Regions from separate parts of the Streptomyces sp. NPDC001514 genome, predicted to be linked through region 1. Evidence: riboswitches for the same ligand, from Rfam matches in the RefSeq annotation. Region 1 holds a riboswitch; each other region holds the start of a gene.

Region 1 (6,310 bases):
TGCTGCGGCTCGTCGTCCCCGTCGAATTGCTCCAGGGTCTCGTCGAGTTTCTCCTCGTCGAGGCCGGGCGCGTCGAAGGGGTTGCGCCGACGCCGGTGGGGGAGTGCGAGGAGCGCCGCCTGCCGCACGTCCTCCTCGAGTACGTCCGTACGCCCCGCCCACGCGGCCAGTGCCGTCGCCGTGCGCGCCATCACGATGTCGGCGCGCATGCCGTCCACCTCGAACGCCGCGCAGGTCGCCGCGATCCGGCGCAGCGCCCCGTCACCCAGCACCACGCTGGGCAGCAGCGCCCGCGCGGCCACGATCCGCTCGCGCAGCGCCGCCTCCTCGTCCGCCCAGCGAGCCGCGAAGCCGGCCGGGTCGTCGTCGTATGCCAACCGGCGCCGAACGACCTCGACCCGCTGCTCCGGCTCCCGCGACGCCGCCACCTCGACCGTCAGCCCGAACCGGTCCAGCAACTGCGGCCGCAGCTCGCCCTCTTCGGGGTTCATCGTCCCCACGAGCAGGAAGCGCGCGGCATGCCGTACGGACACGCCCTCGCGCTCCACGTACGAGGCGCCCATGGCGGCCGCGTCCAGCAGGAGGTCCACCAGGTGGTCGTGGAGGAGGTTGACCTCGTCGACGTAGAGAATGCCGCGGTGCGCGTCCGCGAGCAGCCCGGGCTCGAACGCCTTCACCCCCTCCGCGAGGGCCCGCTCGATGTCGAGCGCCCCGACCAGCCGGTCCTCCGAGGCCCCGACGGGCAGCTCGACCATCCGGGCCGGCCGCGCCGTACCGGGTGCCGCCTCGTGCGGCCCGTCCGGACACCCCGGATCCGGCGCCCCCGGCGCACACGAGAACCGGCATCCGGCGACCACGTCCACGTCCGGCATGAGCACCGCGAGTGCCCGTACGGCGGTCGACTTGGCCGTGCCCTTCTCCCCGCGCACGAGCACACCGCCGACCGCCGGGCTCACCGCGTTGAGCAGCAGGGCCAGCCGCAGGTCGTCCATCCCGACGACCGCGGTGAACGGATAGGGGGTGCTCATCGCCTGATCACTCCTTCGCTGAAGCCGCGCCGGTTGCGCGGCTCGTTCGTACCCTGCCGAGGGCCCGGGCCGGTGTGGCCGTCCTCGAGCGCCGTACGGGCTTGGTGTGTGCCCGGTACCGCGGGGTGGGGCGGGGTGTCCGTCCTCGAACGCCGGACGGGCTGAAGAACAGCCCCGCGGGCGTTCGAGGCGCGGGGGTTCGGGGGCGGAGCCCCCAGGGACGTGGTCCGGGGCGGAGCCCCGGTTCGGGAAGGGGCGGGGTGGGGCGAGGGCCCACCGCAGGCGCTCACGGCGCACCAGGTGCGATGAACGGCAGGCCCGAGGGCGCGCCGCCCTCGATCAGCCGCAGCAGCGCGTCCGTGTCCGCGTGTTCCGCGATCAGATCGCCCAGCCGGTCCAACTGCTCCTCGCGCAACGCGCCGAAGCTCGTGTCCGGGGCCGGCACGAAGCGCCGGCCCGCCGCCGCCGCGACCACCCGCAGGAACGCCCGCCGGAAGCCGTCGCTCTCCAGCGAGCCGTGCCAGTGCGTCCCCCACACCGACCCCACCCTGCAGCCGTCCAAGAAGGGCTCACCGCCGAGGACTTCGGCGACACCGTGGTGGATCTCGTACCCCTCGACCCGCTCGCCGAGCGCCTCGCCGACCGGCCGCGCCAACGTCTTCTCGCGCGCGAACCGCACCCGCACCGGCAGCAGCCCGAGGCCGTCCACCTCGCCCGCCCGTGACTCGACGTCGTCCTCGATACGTTCGCCCAGGACCTGGAAGCCGCCGCAGATGCCCAGCACCGGCAGGCCGGCCGCCGCACGCCGGGCGATGGCATCGGCCAGTCCCCGCTCACGCAGCCACTCCAGTGCGCGGACGGTGCCGCGCGTGCCGGGCACGACCACCAGGTCGGCGTCGGCGAGTTCCTCGGCGCGGTCCACGAAGCGCACGACCACCCCCGGTTCGGCCGCCAGCGCGTCCACATCGGTGAAGTTGGACATGAGCGGCACCGCGCACACGGCGACCCGCAGCACGTCCTCGCCGACCGGCGGGGCGACCACGGACTCGCGCACCGCACCCCGCAGGGAGACCCTCAGCCCGTCCTCCTCGTCGATGCCGAGGCCGTGCGCGTACGGCAGGACTCCGTACGTCCGCCGCCCGGTCAGCCCGTGCAGCATCTCCAACCCCGGTTCCAGCAGCGACACATCGCCCCGGAACTTGTTGACGAGGTAGCCCGCGATCAGCTCCTGGTCCTCCGGGGCGAGCAGCGCCGTCGTACCGAAGAACTGCGCGAAGACCCCGCCCCGGTCGATGTCCCCGACCACCAGCACCGGGAAACGCGCCGCCCGCGCGATGCCCATGTTCACGATGTCGGTGCGGCGCAGATTGATCTCGGCGGGGCTGCCCGCGCCTTCGCAGATGACGGCGTCGTACGTGCTCCGCAGCTCCTCCAGGCACTCCACGACCGGTTCGAACAGCTCTCGCTGCCTTCCACCGTGGTAGCCGCGCGCACTCAGCTCGCCCACCGGCTTGCCCATCAGGACGACCTGGCTGGAGCGGTCGCTGCCCGGCTTGAGCAGCACGGGGTTCATGAGCGCCGAGGGCTCCACGCGCGCCGCCTGCGCCTGCATGGCCTGCGCCCGCCCTATCTCCGCACCCTCGCGGGTCACAAAGGAGTTGAGGGACATGTTCTGTCCCTTGAAGGGCGCGACCTTCACCCCCTGGCGCACCAGCCACCGGCAGATCCCCGCCGTGACGACGCTCTTGCCCGCGTCCGACGTCGTCCCGGCGACCAGCAGTCCGCCCCCGCTCATGCACGCCTCCCCTTCAGGGCCCCGGCGGCCAGCCGCGCGCCCGCGCACGCCACGAGCGCCAGTACGCCCACGCGCCGCGAGAGCCGTACCGCACGCTCGATGTCCGTGACCTCGACGGCCCGGCCGCCGCCGTTGAGCACGGGCCGGTGCTCGACCCGTCCGGCGTACGAGAGCGTCCCGCCGAGCCGTACGCCGAGCGCCCCCGCGAACGAGGCCTCCACCGGGCCCGCGTTGGGGCTCGGGTGCTTCGCGGCGTCGGCGCGCCAGGCTCGTACGGCACCACGCGGGTCGCCCCCCGCGAGGACCGCCAGTCCGGCGGTGAGGCGGGCGCCCGGCCAGCCCGCGACATCGTCGAGCCGCGCCGACGCCCAGCCGTACCGCCGGTAGCGGGGCGACTTGTGACCCACCATCGCGTCCAGCGTGTTCACGGCACGGAAGCCCACCAGACCCGGGACTCCGCCGAGCGCGCCCCACACGAGCGCGCCGACGACCGCGTCGGAGGTGTTCTCGGCGACGGATTCGACGACCGCGCGGGCGATTCCGGGGCCGTCCAGCGCCTGCGGGTCCCGCCCGCACAGATGCGGCAGCCGCTCTCTCGCGACCTCGATGTCCCCGGCCGCCAGCGCCCCGCCGATCGCCCGGGCCTCCCGTCCCAGCGACGTTCCGCCGACGACCGCCCAGGTGGCGGCCGCAGTCAGCGCGATCGACGCCGTACGGGAACGGCGTACGGAGGCAGCGGCCAGCGCGCCCGCTGTGATGGCGCCCCCGGCGCACACGGCGGTGTGCACCGCGCCCCACCCGCGGTGGTCGCGCCACAGCGCCCGCTCGACGGCAGCGGCGGCCCGGCCGAACGCGGCGACCGGATGTCCTCGGCGCGGATCGCCGAAGAGCAGGTCGCCGGCGAGTCCGGCAGCTGCACCGCATGCAAAGGTCCGCTCTGCACGCATGTTCGTCCTCACTCAGGGTCCGCGCCCTGGCTCGACGTGACCGGCGGTGAGAGTTCCTGGCTCCGGGAGTGGAGTGCACCCGTGACAGTGGCGGGACCGCGCCGGACTCGCACCGGCTTCCTCTTCTGCCGCCGTAAATGGCTCCGGAAGTCCACCACGGCCGCGAACACCCGTCAACTCGCCCTTGACCTGCGGCGGGACAGTGTGCGGAGTGCCACATGGGGCGCACGCGGGGGCGCACACGACAGGGGCCGGACCCACCCGGAGGTGTGCCCGGCCCCTGTACCGAGGACGGTGTCGCGCCGGCCTTGGGACGGCGTCGTGTGACGACGTCGTCCCAAGGTGATCAGACGACGATCAGATAGATCCCGTAGGTCACCGCTGCCGCGCAGAGCGCGAAGCAGGCGTACGCACCCGTGCGGGCGAGTACGGCGGAGCCTCCCTGCGCGGCCGCGGACTCCTGCTTGGAGAGGCCCGCGATGCCCAGGGTGAACAGGCCCACGAGGGCCACGGTGACGATGAGGCTCACGCCGAAGACGGAGCCCAGAGCTGCCCAGTCGATCTTCATGCTGTTCTTTCCTTACACCGTGGCGGCGGGCGTCGGGGCGGTCGAGGGCGCCGTGGCGGTCTCGGCGGCCGGGGCGGGGATCGTGGCCCTCAGGTCCTCGGGCTCGGTCGCCGCGGCGGTGGCGACACCGGCCGGGGGCGGGGTGACGGCCGCGATGGCGGTGGTGATCACACCCGCGGGCTCGGCGGTCTCGTCGTCCGTGACGTTCGTGTGGTCGACCGGCTTGCGGCGCGAGAGGGACCAGATGACCGCGGCACCCGCGATCAGCAGCACCGCCACGGCCCCGACGCCCCAGGTGCCCAGGCCGGTCAGGAACTCGGCGCCGGCGGCGACCAGCGCAGCGGCCGGCAGCGTCAGGCCCCAGGCGATGAACATCCGGGTGGCGGTGGACCAGCGGACCACGCCGCCCTTGCGGCCGAGGCCGGCGCCCATGACCGCGCCGGAGCAGGACTGGGTGGTGGAGAGCGAGAAGCCGAGGTGCGAGGAGGCCAGGATGACCGTCGCGGCGCTGGTCTGGGCGGCGAAGCCCTGCTGCGGCCGGAGGTCGGTCAGGCCCTTGCCCATGGTGCGGATGATGCGCCAGCCGCCCAGGTACGTACCGAGCGCGATCGCCGTACCGGCGGAGACGATCACCCACATCGGCGGGTTCGAGCCGGGGGCGAGGACGCCGCCGGTGACCAGGGCCAGGGTGATGACGCCCATGGTCTTCTGCGCGTCGTTGGTGCCGTGGGCGAGGGAGACGAGCCCGGCCGAAGCGATCTGGCCGGCGCGGTAGCCCATGGACGTGGCCTTGTCGTCCGCCTTGCTGCCGATGCGGTACGTCAGCTTGGTCGCGAGGAGCGCGGCGAGACCGGCGACGATCGGGGCGGCGACGGCCGGGATCAGGACCTTCGTGACGATGGTCCCGCCGTTGACGGCGGAGAAACCGGCGGACATCACGGCTGCGCCGATGAGACCGCCGAAGAGCGCGTGAGAGGAGCTGGACGGCAGGCCCAGCAGCCAGGTGGAGAGGTTCCACAGAATGGCGCCGACGAGCGCCGCGAAGATCACTTCGGTGCGGATGCCCTCTTCGTTGATGATCCCGCCGGAGATCGTCTTGGCGACCTCGACGGACAGGAATGCGCCGACAAGATTCAGCACGGCGGACATGGCCACCGCCGTCTTGGGCTTGAGCGCGCCGGTCGAGATGGTCGTCGCCATCGCGTTGGCTGTGTCGTGGAAACCGTTCGTGAAATCGAACACGAGAGCGGTGATGATCACGATCCCGAGGAGAAGCGTGATGTTTTCCATTTACCCAGGCTTCTTTTGGACGTCAGTGGCTCGGCGACCGTAAGCAACCTGGGTGAACGGAAGATGAACTGAGGCAGGCGGTGTGGTGTCTCAACCTGGTTACAGCCGTTCCGCTTGTGCAGGGAGAAGCGCCAGAAACCGGGCAGGGGCCCGGCAGCGGGCGGGTGGCGACCCCCTTCGGCCGGGGCTGCCGGGCCGCCGAGGAGATCCTGGTCACTCCGGAGGCCGACGCCGTGGTGGAAGGATCACCGCATGACCAGGCAGCAGGGGCAGGGGCAGCAGCAGGAGCAAGGGCAGGACGGGATCGGGCGGGCCTGGGCGGACCTCGTGGCCACCGCCCGCAGAACCGCGGCGGACGGACTCGTCGTCGGGACCTCGGGCAATGTCTCCGTACGGGTCGCCACGGATGACGGCGACCTGGTCCTGGTCACCCCGAGCGGAGTGCCCTACGACCGGCTCGGCGCGGAGGCGCCCGTCGCCGTCGGCCTCGACGGTCGGCAGATGCTCGGCGAGCTCACCCCCACCAGTGAGCTGCCGCTGCATCTGGAGATCTACCGGGCCACGGACGCGGCCGCCGTCGTGCACACCCATGCTGTGCACGCCACCGCCGTCTCCACCCTGGTCACCGAGCTGCCACTGATCCACTACATGGCCGCGGCCCTCGGCGGCCCTGTACGCGTCG
Region 2 (6,310 bases), on a different contig from region 1:
AGCACCTCAAGGAGGCGCTCCTGGCCATGCGGGTCGAGGCCCGCGGTCGGCTCGTCCAGGATCAGCACCCGCGGCCGCATCGCCACCGCGCCCGCGATCGCCGCCCGTTTGCGCTGACCGTAGGAGAGGAGATGCGTCGGCCGGTCCTCGAGCGCCGTGATGTCCAGCGCCTCCAGCGCCTCGGCGACCCGCGCCCGTACCTCGTCCTCCGCCAGCCCCAGATTCATCGGCCCGAACGACACGTCCTGGCCGACGGACGCCGCGAAGAGCTGGTCGTCCGGGTCCTGCACGACGAGCTGCACGGTCGTGCGCAGCCGGGTCAGCCCGGCGCGGTCGTACGCCACCGGCTCGCCGTCCAGGAGCAGCCGCCCCTGGCCGCACTGCAGCCCGCCGCTGAGCAGCCGCAGCAGGGTCGTCTTGCCGCTGCCGTTGCGGCCGAGCAGCGCCAGCGAGCGGCCCGCGGGCACGGCGAAATCGACGCCGGCGAGCACCTGTGGTCCCTCGGCGTACGCGTACCCGGCATCGGCCAGCTCCACCACGGGTGACGTGCTCATAGAACGGACCTTTCCAGTACGAGGGTGAGGGCGACGATCCCCGCGAGCAGCCCGCCGGTCGCCGCCAGGAAACGCCCGGACACCGACGCCGGCGGCACCAGCACCCGCAGCGTCCCGTCGTAACCGCGCCCGGCGAGCCCCGTCTGGAGCCGCTGGGCCCGGTCGAAGGCGCGCACGAACGCGGTCGCCCCGAGGCCGGCGAGCGAGCGCCACGTCGCCGCGCGGGAGGTGTGGCCGAGCCGGGCCGCCTGCGCCTCGCGGATCCGGTGCACCGCATCGAGGAGCAGGAAGCTGATCCTGTACATGACCAGGGCGACATCGACCACCGGTGCCGGCACGCCCGCGCGCACCAGTCGGGGCAGGACGTCGGACACCGGGGTGGTGAACGCGAACAGCAGCACCCCGAGCGACGCCGCGGACGTCCGCAGCAGCAGCCGCCCCGCGTGCAGAGGCCCGTCCGGTGCGAGCGCCACGAACCCGTCCGGTCCGCCCACCGCGAAGAGCAGCGGCACCGCACCTGTCACACAGAACCCGAGCGGGATGCGCCAGGCCCGCCACAGCTGCCGCGGCGCGACCCCGGCCGGGCCGAGCAGCACGGCGACGGTGGCCGTCGCGACCAGCACGGCACCCGGCCACGGCGGCAGCGAGACGGCACAGACCGTCAGCCCGAGCCCGAGCACCGCTTTCTCACATGGATGGCGGCGGCGCCAGCGACTGCTGTGCGCCGCCGCGTCGATCGGCAGCATCGGCGATCAGCCGGCGGGACCGTCGGCGGCCGCGCCCGCCTTCGCGTCCGCGTCGGCCGCCGCGTCCGCCTTCGCGTCCCCGTCGGCCGCCGCGCCCGCCTTCGCCTCCTTGGCGGCCGCCGCCGCGGCACGGGCCTCGCCCTGCCGCCGGCCCTTGCGCAGCCCGAAGTAGTACGCCAGGACCCCGGCGCCGAGCGCGGCCTGCAGGGAGAACAGCGCGGACTCGATCTCCCCGGACGGCGGTTCGTACAGCGGGGAGAACCAGGGCTCGTAGTCCGGATCGATCTCGGTGATCGCCGCCTCCGCCTGCCCGTCGGCACCGGTGAACGGCTCCTCCTTGTCGTCCCCGAGCCCGAGGGCGAGCGGCAGGACGGCCAGCGCGGCCACGACCACCAGCAGCAGCGTGTTGATCTTCGCGTTACGGCTCATCGGACCGCGGCCTCCGTCTTCTTGTCCCCGCCCTGGAGCAGCACACCGAGCCGGGTCAGCTCACCCTTGCTGGACTGCACCAGCAGCCGCATCACCAGCACCGTGAGCAGCCCCTCGCTGACGGCCAGCGGGATCTGGGTGACCGCGAAGATGCCGCCGAACTTGGCGAGCGCGCCGATGAAGCCGCTGCTCGGGTCCGGGAACGCCAGCGCCAGCTGCACGCTGGTGACGCAGTACGTGGACAGGTCCGCCACGAACGCGCCGAAGAACACGCCCACCATCAGCGGCAGTCCGGACCGCCTCAGCAGCCGGTACGCCGCATATCCGGCCCACGGCCCGACGATCGCCATGGAGAAGACGTTGGCGCCGAGCGTGGTGAGCCCGCCGTGCGCGAGCAACAGCGCCTGGAACAACAGGGTGATGGTGCCGAGCACCGCCATGATCGGCGGTCGGAACAGGATCGCGCCCAGACCGGTACCCGTGGGGTGCGAGCAACTGCCCGTCACCGACGGAATCTTGAGCGCCGACAGAACGAAGGTGAAAGCACCCGACGCGCCGAGCAGCAGAGTCGACTCGGGATTGGCCTTGACCTCGCGGGTGAGCGCCCGCACGCCGTGAACGACGAACGGAGCGGACGCGGCGCCCCAGGCGGCCGCGTGCAACGGGGGCAGGTACCCCTCGGCTATATGCATGGTCGGGAGACCCTCTCCAGCACCTCGTGGATGGACAACGCGCCTTGGCCGGTCTCCTGGCTGACGGGTAGTGCCGCCCGGGCTCCGCCTTCCCGGACACCGGGGTCTCCCGCGGCGGTCCAGTGGCTTCCTTGCGGATGGAGCCGGACTTCCCGATCACAGTGGCGAGGGCCGCACCGGTACTCCACCGGTTTCCCGTTCACCAAGGCGGTGCGACATTAGTGCTTTGACCAGGTACATCACAAGTCGCGCACGGATGCGCGCAGTCACACCTTGTGATAGCCGTACGCCTCCTTGGCCGCCGCCTCCACCGCGTCCAGATCGCCGCCCGCCGCCGCGGTGACCACCGCGGCGACCGCGCCCTCGACGAAGGGCGCGTCCACGAGCCGGGTCCCCTCCGGCAGTTCGTCGCCCTCGGCCAGCAGGGATTTCACCGTCAGCACGGCGCTGCCGAGATCGGCCAGTACGGCCACGCCCGCGCCCTGGTCGACCTCCTGCGCCGCGGCGGCGATCAGCTCCGAGCTGGTGCCGAGACCGCCGTCGGGCGTACCGCCGGCGGGTGCGACCGGCACCGTCGCGGCGCCACCGGCGAGCCCCCGGGCGAGTTCGGCGACGGACGCGGCGAGCTGTGCGCTGTGCGACACGAGGACGATGCCGACCGGGCTCATCGCGCCGCCTCCTCCAGAGCCGCGATCAGCAGCGCCGAGGACGTGGCGCCCGGGTCCTGGTGCCCGATGCTGCGCTCGCCCAGGTAGCTGGCCCTGCCCTTGCGCGCCAGCATCGGCACGGTCGCGAGCGCGCCCTGCTCGGCGGCCTCCCGGGCGGCGGCGAACGACTCGCCCAGCGCCTCCACGGCCGGCTCCAGCGCGTCCAGCATCGTCTTGTCCCCCGCCTTCGCCCCGCCGAGCTGCGCCACCGCGGCGACCCCCGCGCGCAGGGCATCGGCGAGCTGCTCCGGCGACACCTCGGTCGCGTCGCCGAGCACCTTGCCCGCACGGCGCAGCAGAGTCCCGTACAGCGGCCCGGAAGCCCCGCCGACCGTCGAGATCAAGTGCCGCCCGGACAGGGTGAGTACGGCTCCCGGGGTGCCGGGCGCCTCCTTCTCCAGCACGGCCATGACGGCGGTGAACCCGCGCTGCATGTTGTTCCCGTGGTCCGCGTCACCGATCGCCGAGTCCAGTTCGGTGAGGTGCCCGGCCTCACGGTCCACGGCGGCGGCGGTGGCGTTCATCCACCGGCGGAAGAAGCCGGTGTCCAGCACACGCGCTTCCGGTTCCTGTGCCATGGATCAGCGCCCCCAGCGCAGCGCCGGCGTCTGCACGGGCGCATCCCACAGCCGCAGCAGCTCCTCGTCCATCGCGCAGATCGTCACCGAGCAGCCGGCCATGTCGAGCGAGGTCACATAGTTCCCGACGAGCGTACGAGCCACCGGCACGCTCCGCTCGCCGAGCACCCGGTGCACCTCGGCGTTGAACCCGTACAGCTCCAGGAGCGGCGTCGCCCCCATGCCGTTGACGAGCACCAGGACCGGAGTGGAGGGCTTGAGGTCCTCCAGTACCGCGTCCACCGCGAAGTCCGCGATCTCCCGCGACGTCATCATCGGCCGCCGCTCCCGGCCCGGCTCGCCGTGGATGCCGATGCCCAACTCCAGTTCGCCGGGCGGGAGGTCGAAGGTCGGACTTCCCTTGGCGGGTGTCGTGACCGCGCTCAGCGCCACGCCGAAGCTCCGCGACCGCGCGTTCACCTCCCGGGCGATCGACTCGACCCGCTCCAGCGGCATGCCCTCCTCGGCCGCCGCGCCCGCGATCTTCTCCACGAACAGCGTCGCCCCGGTCCCGCGCCGGCCCGCCGTGTACAGACTGTCCGTCACCGCCACGTCGTCGTTCACCAGCACCTTGGCGACCTGGACGCCCTCGTCCTCGGCCAGCTCGGCCGCCATGTCGAAATTGAGGACGTCGCCGGTGTAGTTCTTGACGACGAACAACACCCCGGCCCCGCTGTCCACGGCGGCCGCGGCCCGGACCATCTGATCGGGCACGGGTGAGGTGAACACCTCCCCCGGACAAGCCGCGGACAGCATCCCCGGACCGACGAACCCCCCGTGCAACGGCTCGTGCCCCGACCCGCCCCCGGACACCAACGCCACCTTCCCGGCGACGGGCGCGTCACCCCGCAGCACGACCCGGTTCTCGACGTCGACCGCCAGCTCGGGATGCGCGGCGGCCAGTCCCCGCAGGCCATCGGCGACAACCGTCTCGGGCACATTGATGAGCATCCTCATGGGAACCTCCTGATGAGACTGGTAACGATCACTCTGGACGGGGTCTGCTCAGGTCGGACGGGGCCGGTATCGGGCTGCACGCCGTGGTCCTGCCAGTATCGGCGCAATCGGCCCGCGGGGCGCAGGACCCGCCCGGCCCGATTCGGCCGTTCACCGCCGCCCGCCGTCCGCGGGCGTACTACGGCGGGGTCACCCGGGGGGCGACGGCTGCCGCTTCCCCGCCGGAGAGCTCGTCGAGCGGGGAAGACCTCGGCTCCCGCTTGATCGCGCACGGGCTGGAAGAGCGGGTGCTGGAAGTCGGAGAGACGCTGCAGCTGGCGCTGGAGGCGCTGGTCGCAGCCGCCCCGGACTGGCTGACGCCGTTGATCGACTCCGAGTGGGTGGAGCGCTACGGGGCCAAGATCGACCACTACCGTTTTCCGAAAGGGGAAAACGTCCGGCGGGAGTGCGCCGAACAGGTCGGCCGGGAGGGGTTCACGCTCCTGGACGCCATCGCCGATCTCTACTCTCCGGCCTGGCTGGGCGAGCTCCCCGCGGTGCGGATCCAGCGTCGGGCCTGGGCAGAGCAGTATCACCGGGACGGGCAGGGGGTGCGCTGGCGGGAGGCAAGGACCTCCCGCCGGCCAGAGACCGGCTGTCCTCGCCGTATGACACCGACGCCCACTACGGCATCAAACGCGGATCGGGCTGGTGCGGCCAGAAAGTCCATCTCAGCGAGACCTGCGAACCGGACACCCCGCATCTGATCACGAATGTGGAGACCACCAGCGCCCCCGTCAACGACACCGAGGTCACCGCGACGATCCACGAGCGGACGGCGGCACGGGCCGTCTGGACTGCTCTGCCCCGCACGTACGCTCGGGCCCGTGCTGTTGACCTGAATCCAGGTCAGTCGGGGTGTTTCTGGTTTTCGATGTACTCCTTGATGATGCTGAGTGGTGCTCCGCCGCGGGAGGCGGCGAAGAGGAGGGCGGCCAGAGATGATCACCCCGCAGGTATCGGCGGATGTGGGCGGGGAACTCCTGGCGGAGGCGGCGGGCTGAGACGCCGTGAGGGAGCCGACCAGCCGGGACAGGGAAACTTTCGGCGGGTAGTGCACAAGCAGGTGAACATGATCGCTCTCGCCGTTGAACGCGACCAGTTCGGTTTCGAAGTCCGCGCAGTCGCACATGACTTCCTCGCAGCGTCGAAGGATCTCGTCCGTGATCGGCCCGCGCCGGTATTTGGGCGCGAAGACCAAGTGCGCGTGGAGGGTGTAGGACGACGGTACGGCCCCTGCGGATATGGGGATTTGGCTCCCAGCGTGGTGACGTAGATCGATACGATCAGGTCCATGAAGATCGTCGTGCGAGTCAAGCTGATACCGGAGGCCGACCAGGCTCCCGCGCTGTCGGCGACCTTGCACGCGGTCAACGAGGCAGCGAACTGGGTGTCGGCAGTGGCCTTCGAGCGCGGGGTCCCGCGTGAGTACGAGCTGCGCAAACACACCTACGCTGAGCTGAAGTCGCGGGGCCTTGGGTCGCAGTCCGCTCAGCATGTCATCAAGAAGGTCCGCGACGCCTACACCACACTGAAGGCCAACATCAAGGCCGGGAACCTGGGCAAGCC
Region 3 (6,310 bases), on a different contig from region 1:
TAGGTCTGGGTGAGCTTGTCGTACATCCAGTCGGCGATGACGCCGGTGGTGGCGTCATAACCGAACAAGTAGTCGACAGTGGCGGCGAGTTCGAAGGCGCCCTTGTAGCCGTGGCGGCGCATCGCCTCGATCCACTTGGGGTTGACGACCCGGGCGCGGAAGACGCGGGACGTCTCCTCGACCAGCGTCCGCGTACGGACCGTCTCGGGGCGGGTCGAGTCGCCGATGTACGCCTCGGGGGCGGTGCCGCGCAGGGCGCGGACGGTGGCGACCATGCCGCCGTGGTACTGGAAGTAGTCGTCGGAGTCGGCGATGTCGTGCTCGCGCGTGTCGGTGTTCTTCGCCGCGACCGCGATCCGCTTGTACGCCGTCTCCATCTCGTCGCGCGCCGGGCGGCCTTCGAGTCCGCGGCCGTAGGCGTAGCCGCCCCACACCGTGTAGACCTCGGCCAGGTCGGCGTCGGTACGCCAGTCGCGGGAGTCGATCAGCTGCAGCAGGCCGGCGCCGTAGGTTCCCGGGCGGGAGCCGAAGATACGGGTGGTGGCGCGGCGTTCGTCGCCGTGTTCGGCCAGGTCGGCCTGGGCGTGGGCCCGTACGTGGTTGACGTCGGCGGGCTCGTCGAGCGAGGCGGCGAGCCGTACCGCGTCGTCGAGCAGGCCGATGACGTGCGGGAACGCGTCCCGGAAGAAGCCGGAGATGCGGAGCGTGACATCGATGCGCGGGCGGCCCAGCTCGGCGGCCGGGACGGCTTCCAGGCCGGTGACGCGGCGCGAGGCCTCGTCCCAGACCGGGCGGATGCCGAGCAGGGCGAGGGCCTCGGCCACATCGTCGCCCGCGGTGCGCATCGCGCTCGTACCCCACAGGGAGAGACCGACGGAGGTCGGCCAGTCGCCGTTGTCGGTGCGGTAGCGCTCCAGCAGCGAATCGGCGAGGGCCTGGCCGGTCTCCCAGGCGAGGCGCGAGGGGACGGCCTTGGGGTCGACGGAGTAGAAGTTGCGGCCCGTCGGGAGGACGTTGACCAGTCCGCGCAGAGGCGAGCCGGAGGGGCCCGCCGGGACGAAGCCGCCGTTCAACGCGTGGACGGCGTTGTCGAGTTCGTCGGTCGTGGCGGACAGGCGCGGGACGACCTGCCGGGCGGCGAAGTCGAGGATGTCGGCGACCGGCTGCCCGTGAGCCGCGGCCACGGAGGCGACGGCGGCCGGGTTCCAGTCGGCGTCCTCCATCGCCTCGACCAGCGCGCGGGCCGCGGCCTCCGCCTCGTCGGCGGTCGTACGGGTCGCGGCGGACTCGTCGAGGCCGAGGGCTTCGCGCAGTCCGGGCAGGGCCTGGGTGCCGCCCCAGATCTGGCGGGCACGCAGGATCGCCAGGACGAGATTGACGCGCTCCGGGCCGGTCGGCGCGCCACCGAGGACGTGCAGACCGTCACGGATCTGGGCGTCCTTGACCTCGCACAGCCAGCCGTCGACGTGGAGCAGGAAGTCGTCGAAGCCGTCGTCGTCCGGCCTGTCGTCGAGCCCCAGGTCGTGGTCGAGCCTCGCGGCCTGGATCAGCGTCCAGATCTGGGCACGGATGGCCGGGAGCTTCGCCGGGTCCATGGAGGAGATCTGCGCGTACTCGTCGAGCAGCTGCTCCAGGCGCGCGATGTCGCCGTACGAGTCGGCGCGGGCCATCGGCGGGACGAGATGGTCGATGAGCGTGGCGTGCACGCGGCGCTTGGCCTGGGTGCCCTCGCCCGGGTCGTTGACCAGGAACGGGTAGACGAGCGGCAGGTCGCCGAGCGCCGCGTCGGGCGCGCAGGCGGCGGACAGGCCCGCGTTCTTGCCGGGCAGCCACTCCAGGTTGCCGTGCTTGCCGAGGTGGATCATCGCGTCGGCACCGAAGCCGCCGTCGTCCTTCGCGGCCGCGATCCAGCGGTAGGCGGCGAGGTAGTGGTGCGAGGGCGGCAGATCGGGGTCGTGGTAGATCGCGATCGGGTTCTCGCCGAAGCCGCGCGGCGGCTGGATGAGGATGAGCAGATTGCCGCGCCGCAGGGCGGCCAGCACGATGTCGCCCTCGGGGTTGCGGGAGCGGTCCAGGAACATCTCGCCGGGCGCGGGGCCCCAGTGCTGCTCCACGTGCTCGCGCAGCTCCTGCGGGAGGGTGGCGTACCAGCGCTTGTAGTCGGCGGCCGGGATACGGACCGGGTTGCGGGCGAGCTGCTCCTCGGTGAGCCAGTCCTGGTCGTGGCCGCCCGCCTCGATGAGCGCGCGGATCAGCTCGTCGCCGTCGCCCGATGCGAGGCCGGGGATGTCCTCGGCACCGAAGTCGTAGCCCTCGTCGCGGAGCCGGCGCAGAAGAACGACGGCGGAGGCGGGGGTGTCGAGGCCGACGGCGTTGCCGATGCGCGAGTGCTTCGTCGGGTACGCGGACAGGACCAGGGCGAGGCGCTTCTCCGCGTTGGGGATGTGGCGCAGCCGGGCGTGGCGTACGGCGATTCCGGCGACGCGGGCCGCGCGCTCGGCATCGGCGACGTAGGCCGGGAGGCCGTCCTCGTCGATCTCCTTGAAGGAGAACGGGACGGTGATGAGGCGGCCGTCGAACTCGGGGACCGCGACCTGGCTGGCGGCGTCCAGCGGGGACAGGCCCTCGTCGTTCTCCTCCCACGTGCTGCGCGGCCCGGTCAGGCACAGCGCCTGCAGGACGGGCACGTCGAGCGCGGCGAGCGCGCCCGCGTCCCAGGACTCGTCGTCGCCGCCGGCCTGCGCCTCGGCGGGCCTGGTGCCGCCCGCGGCGAGAACGGTGGTGACGACGGCGTCGGCATCGCGGAGCTGGTCGAGCAGCTCGGGCTCGGGGGCGCGGAGGGATGCCACGTAGAGCGGCCTGGCCTGGCCCCCGGCGTCCTCGATGGCGTCGCAGAGGGCGCCGACGAAGGCGGTGTTGCCGCTCATGTGGTGGGCGCGGTAGTAGAGCACGGCCACGGTGGGGCCGGTGGTGCTGCGCGGGGTGCGGTCGAGGGGGCCCCAGGTGGGCGCCGGGGCCGGGGGCTCGAAGCCATGGCCCGTGAGCAGGACCGTGTCGGACAGGAAGCGGGCGAGCTGCTCCAGGTTGGCCGGGCCGCCGTGCGCGAGGTAGGCGTGCGCCTCGGCCGCGATGCCGATGGGGACGGTGGAGGCCTCCATCAGCTGGGCGTCGGGGGCCTGTTCGCCTGTGAGGACAACCACGGGCCGCTCCTGCGCGAGCAGCAGGTCGAGGCCCTCCTGCCAGGCGCGGATGCCGCCGAGGAGGCGTACGACGACGAGGTCCGTGCCGTCGAGGAGCGCGGGCACGTCGTCGAGCGCGAGGCGGGACGGATTCGCGAACCGGTACGCCACCGGGCCGTCCCCGGTGTTCGCCGCGCGGGCGCTGAGCAGGTCGGTGTCGGAGGTCGACAGCAGCAGGATCGTCGCGTGCGTCATCGCGTGCGCAGGCCTTCCTCGGGGTGTCCGCGCCCCGGGTGGTCGTAGGACGGCGGGAGTTCCTGACTCACCGGACCTCGTGGACGAGGCCCGGTTCACAGTGGCGGGACCGCGCCGGATTCTCACCGGGCTTCCTCCCTAGGGTCCTGGGACCCTGTGCCGTCTGCATAGTAGAGGCTGCCCCCGGCCGCGGGGGCGGTCACCTCGAAGGACGCCCGAAGAACATGGGTAGGGACGTGGGTATGCTCGCCGCCATGCCGCCCACACCGCCAACACCCCCGGACCGGGGCGAACCCCGCATACGGGACCGGGGTGATGCCTGCCCGGGTGCGCTGCGGCTGCACCCGGCGGACGACGGGCGACTCGCCCGACTCCGCCTGCCCGCAGGTCTTTTGACACTTCGTCAGCTGACTGTTCTGGCCGACGCGGCGGAGACGCTGGGCGACGGTGCTCTGACCGTCACCTCCCGGGGAAATGCGGAGCTGCGCGGACTCGGCGAGGGGTGCGGAGCCGAACTCGCGGCGCTGCTCCGGGAGGCAGCACTGCTCCCCTCCGACACCCACGAGCGGGTACGGAACGTGGTGGCCTCGCCGCTGGCCGGACTCGACGGACTCGGCTGCGCCGACGTGCAGTTGTGGGCGCGCGAGCTGGACGCGCTGCTGTGCGCGAGCGCCTGGGCTGCCGGGCTGTCCGGACGTTTCCTGTTCGCCCTGGACGACGGGCGCGGGGATGTGGCGGGGCTCGGCGCGGATGTGACCTTGCTCGCAGAGCCGGGGAGTGCGGCGGTCGTACGGGTCGGCCGGCACGCCTTCCGCGTCCCGGCCGCCGACGCCCCGCGGGCCGCCCTCGCGGCCGCCGAGGCATTCCTCGCGGCGGCGGAGGCCTCGGGCACGGGGGCGTGGCGGGTGCGAGAGCTGCCCGCTGGGCAGGACATTGCCGTGGGGACGTATCTGGAGGCGGCGGGCATCGCCTGTGAAGCCGGTCCGGCGTTCGAGGACGGACACGCGGATTCGCCCCGCGGTACCGGCACACCCCAAGCCCGTCCGGCGATGGAGGTCGGACACACCGGGCGACCGGACGGCACCGATGCAAGCCCGCCCGCAGGGCGCACCCTGCCAGGGGTCCTGGAGGGGCCTCGCGCCTGGGCCCTGTCCGTCTTCGCGCCGCTCGGGCGGCTCACCGTCGCGCAGGTGCGCGCGCTGCTCCCCGCGCCCGGCGGCCACGTACGCCTCACCCCCTGGCGCGGGGTCGTCGTGCCCGGTTTCGGGAACCGGGACGCGGCCGAGGAGCGGCTCGCCGCGCTCGGGCAGGCGGGGTTCATCACCGGCACCGACTCCCCCTGGTACGGCGTCGGCGCCTGCACCGGCCGGCCCGGGTGCGCCAAGTCCCTGTCCGACGTACGGGCGGACGCGACACCCGGCCGGGGCGGGCTGCCCGTGTACTGGTCGGGCTGCGAGCGGCGCTGCGGGCATCCCCACGGGGAGTACGTGGACGTCGTGGCCACGGCGGCCGGCACGTACCGGGTGACCGTGCACGGCGCCGACGTACCGACAGACCAGGGCCTGGCCGACGCGGTTGCGGCGGCCCGTACAACGACCGTCACGAGATGAGCGAGAGCACAGTGTTCGACTACGAGAAGGACGGCGCGGAGATCTACCGCCAGTCCTTTGCCACCATCCGCGCCGAGGCCGATCTCGCCGCGCTCCCCGCCGACGTCAGCCAGGTCGCGGTGCGGATGATCCACGCCTGCGGCATGGTCGACCTGGTCCGCGATCTCGTCCACTCCCCCGATGTGGTGGCCCGCGCACGCGAGGCCCTGCGAGCCGGCGCGCCCATCCTCTGCGACGCCCGGATGGTCGCCAGCGGCGTCACCCGCAAGCGGCTGCCCGCCGACAACGAGGTCATCTGCACGCTCTCCGACCCGTCCGTGCCCGCGCTCGCCGCCGAGCTCGGCACGACCCGCAGCGCCGCCGCCCTCGAACTGTGGCGCGACCGCCTCGAAGGCTCGGTCGTCGCCGTCGGCAACGCGCCCACCGCCCTCTTCCGGCTCCTGGAGATGATCGAGGAGGGTGCTCCGCGCCCGGCCGCGGTCATCGGTGTCCCGGTCGGCTTCATCGGCGCGGCCGAGTCCAAGGACGCGCTCGCCGGACACGGCAGCGGCATCGAGCACCTGGTGGTACGAGGGCGGCGGGGCGGCAGCGCCATGGCCGCGGCAGCGATCAACGCGATAGCGAGTGAGGCAGAGTGAGCACGCAGCAGGTCGGCCGACTGTACGGAGTGGGACTCGGTCCCGGCGACCCGTCCCTGATGACCCTGCGGGCGGTCGAGGCCGTCGCGGAGGCGGACGTCGTCGCGTACCACTGCGCCCGGCACGGCCGTTCCATCGCCCGCTCGATCGTGGCGAGGCATCTGCGCCCCGACCACATCGAGGAGCGGCTGATGTACCCCATCACGGTCGAGACCACCGACCACCCCGGCGGCTACCGCGGTGCGCTCAACGACTTCTACGAGGAGGCGGCGGAGCGGCTCGCGGCGCACCTCGACGCGGGGCGGACCGTCGCCGTGCTCGCGGAGGGCGACCCGCTCTTCTACGGCTCGTACCAGCACATGCACAAGCGGCTGGCCCACCGCTATCCGACCGAGGTGATCCCCGGGGTCACCTCGGTGAGCGCTGCCGCCGCGCGCCTCGGTGAGCCGCTGTGCGAGGCCGAGGAGGTGCTGACGATCATCCCCGGCACGCTGCCGGAGGAGGAGCTGACGGCCCGTCTCGCCTCGACCGACTCGGCGGTGGTGATGAAGCTGGGGCGGACCTTCCCGGCGGTCCGCCGTGCGCTGGAGCGCGCGGGGCGGCTCGGCGACGCGCGGTACGTCGAGCG

Evidence for each region. Region 1 has a riboswitch for cobalamin ahead of ACWCXB_RS10310 (cobalamin biosynthesis protein). Riboswitches for the same ligand answer to the same signal wherever they lie in the genome.
Region 2: it holds a riboswitch for cobalamin, as region 1 does, so the genes downstream of both, ACWCXB_RS09015 (energy-coupling factor ABC transporter permease) here and ACWCXB_RS10310 (cobalamin biosynthesis protein) in region 1, are expected to answer to the same signal.
Region 3: it holds a riboswitch for cobalamin, as region 1 does, so the genes downstream of both, cobN (cobaltochelatase subunit CobN) here and ACWCXB_RS10310 (cobalamin biosynthesis protein) in region 1, are expected to answer to the same signal.

The regions. Positions count from the first base shown of each region.
Region 1 covers NZ_JBSFHO010000007.1:61,431-67,740, reverse strand. The annotation lists gene ACWCXB_RS10320 (putative cobaltochelatase) at 1-1,028, opposite strand, end outside; gene ACWCXB_RS10315 (cobyric acid synthase) at 1,315-2,823, opposite strand; gene ACWCXB_RS10310 (cobalamin biosynthesis protein) at 2,820-3,770, opposite strand; cobalamin riboswitch at 3,802-3,941, opposite strand; gene ACWCXB_RS10305 (hypothetical protein) at 4,117-4,338, opposite strand; gene ACWCXB_RS10300 (anion permease) at 4,351-5,628, opposite strand; gene ACWCXB_RS10295 (class II aldolase/adducin family protein) at 5,881-6,310, shown strand, end outside.
Region 2 covers NZ_JBSFHO010000006.1:2,507-8,816, forward strand. The annotation lists gene ACWCXB_RS09000 (energy-coupling factor ABC transporter ATP-binding protein) at 1-554, opposite strand, end outside; gene cbiQ (cobalt ECF transporter T component CbiQ) at 551-1,300, opposite strand; gene ACWCXB_RS09010 (energy-coupling factor ABC transporter substrate-binding protein) at 1,307-1,729, opposite strand; gene ACWCXB_RS09015 (energy-coupling factor ABC transporter permease) at 1,726-2,421, opposite strand; cobalamin riboswitch at 2,451-2,670, opposite strand; gene dhaM (dihydroxyacetone kinase phosphoryl donor subunit DhaM) at 2,688-3,089, opposite strand; gene dhaL (dihydroxyacetone kinase subunit DhaL) at 3,086-3,682, opposite strand; gene dhaK (dihydroxyacetone kinase subunit DhaK) at 3,710-4,702, opposite strand; gene ACWCXB_RS09035 (hypothetical protein) at 4,963-5,448, shown strand; partial or broken gene tnpA (IS200/IS605 family transposase) at 5,591-5,985, opposite strand; gene ACWCXB_RS09045 (RNA-guided endonuclease InsQ/TnpB family protein) at 6,036-6,310, shown strand, end outside.
Region 3 covers NZ_JBSFHO010000037.1:78,863-85,172, forward strand. The annotation lists gene cobN (cobaltochelatase subunit CobN) at 1-3,434, opposite strand, end outside; cobalamin riboswitch at 3,469-3,613, opposite strand; gene ACWCXB_RS30775 (cobalamin biosynthesis protein CobG) at 3,659-5,044, shown strand; gene ACWCXB_RS30780 (precorrin-8X methylmutase) at 5,041-5,682, shown strand; gene cobJ (precorrin-3B C(17)-methyltransferase) at 5,742-6,310, shown strand, end outside.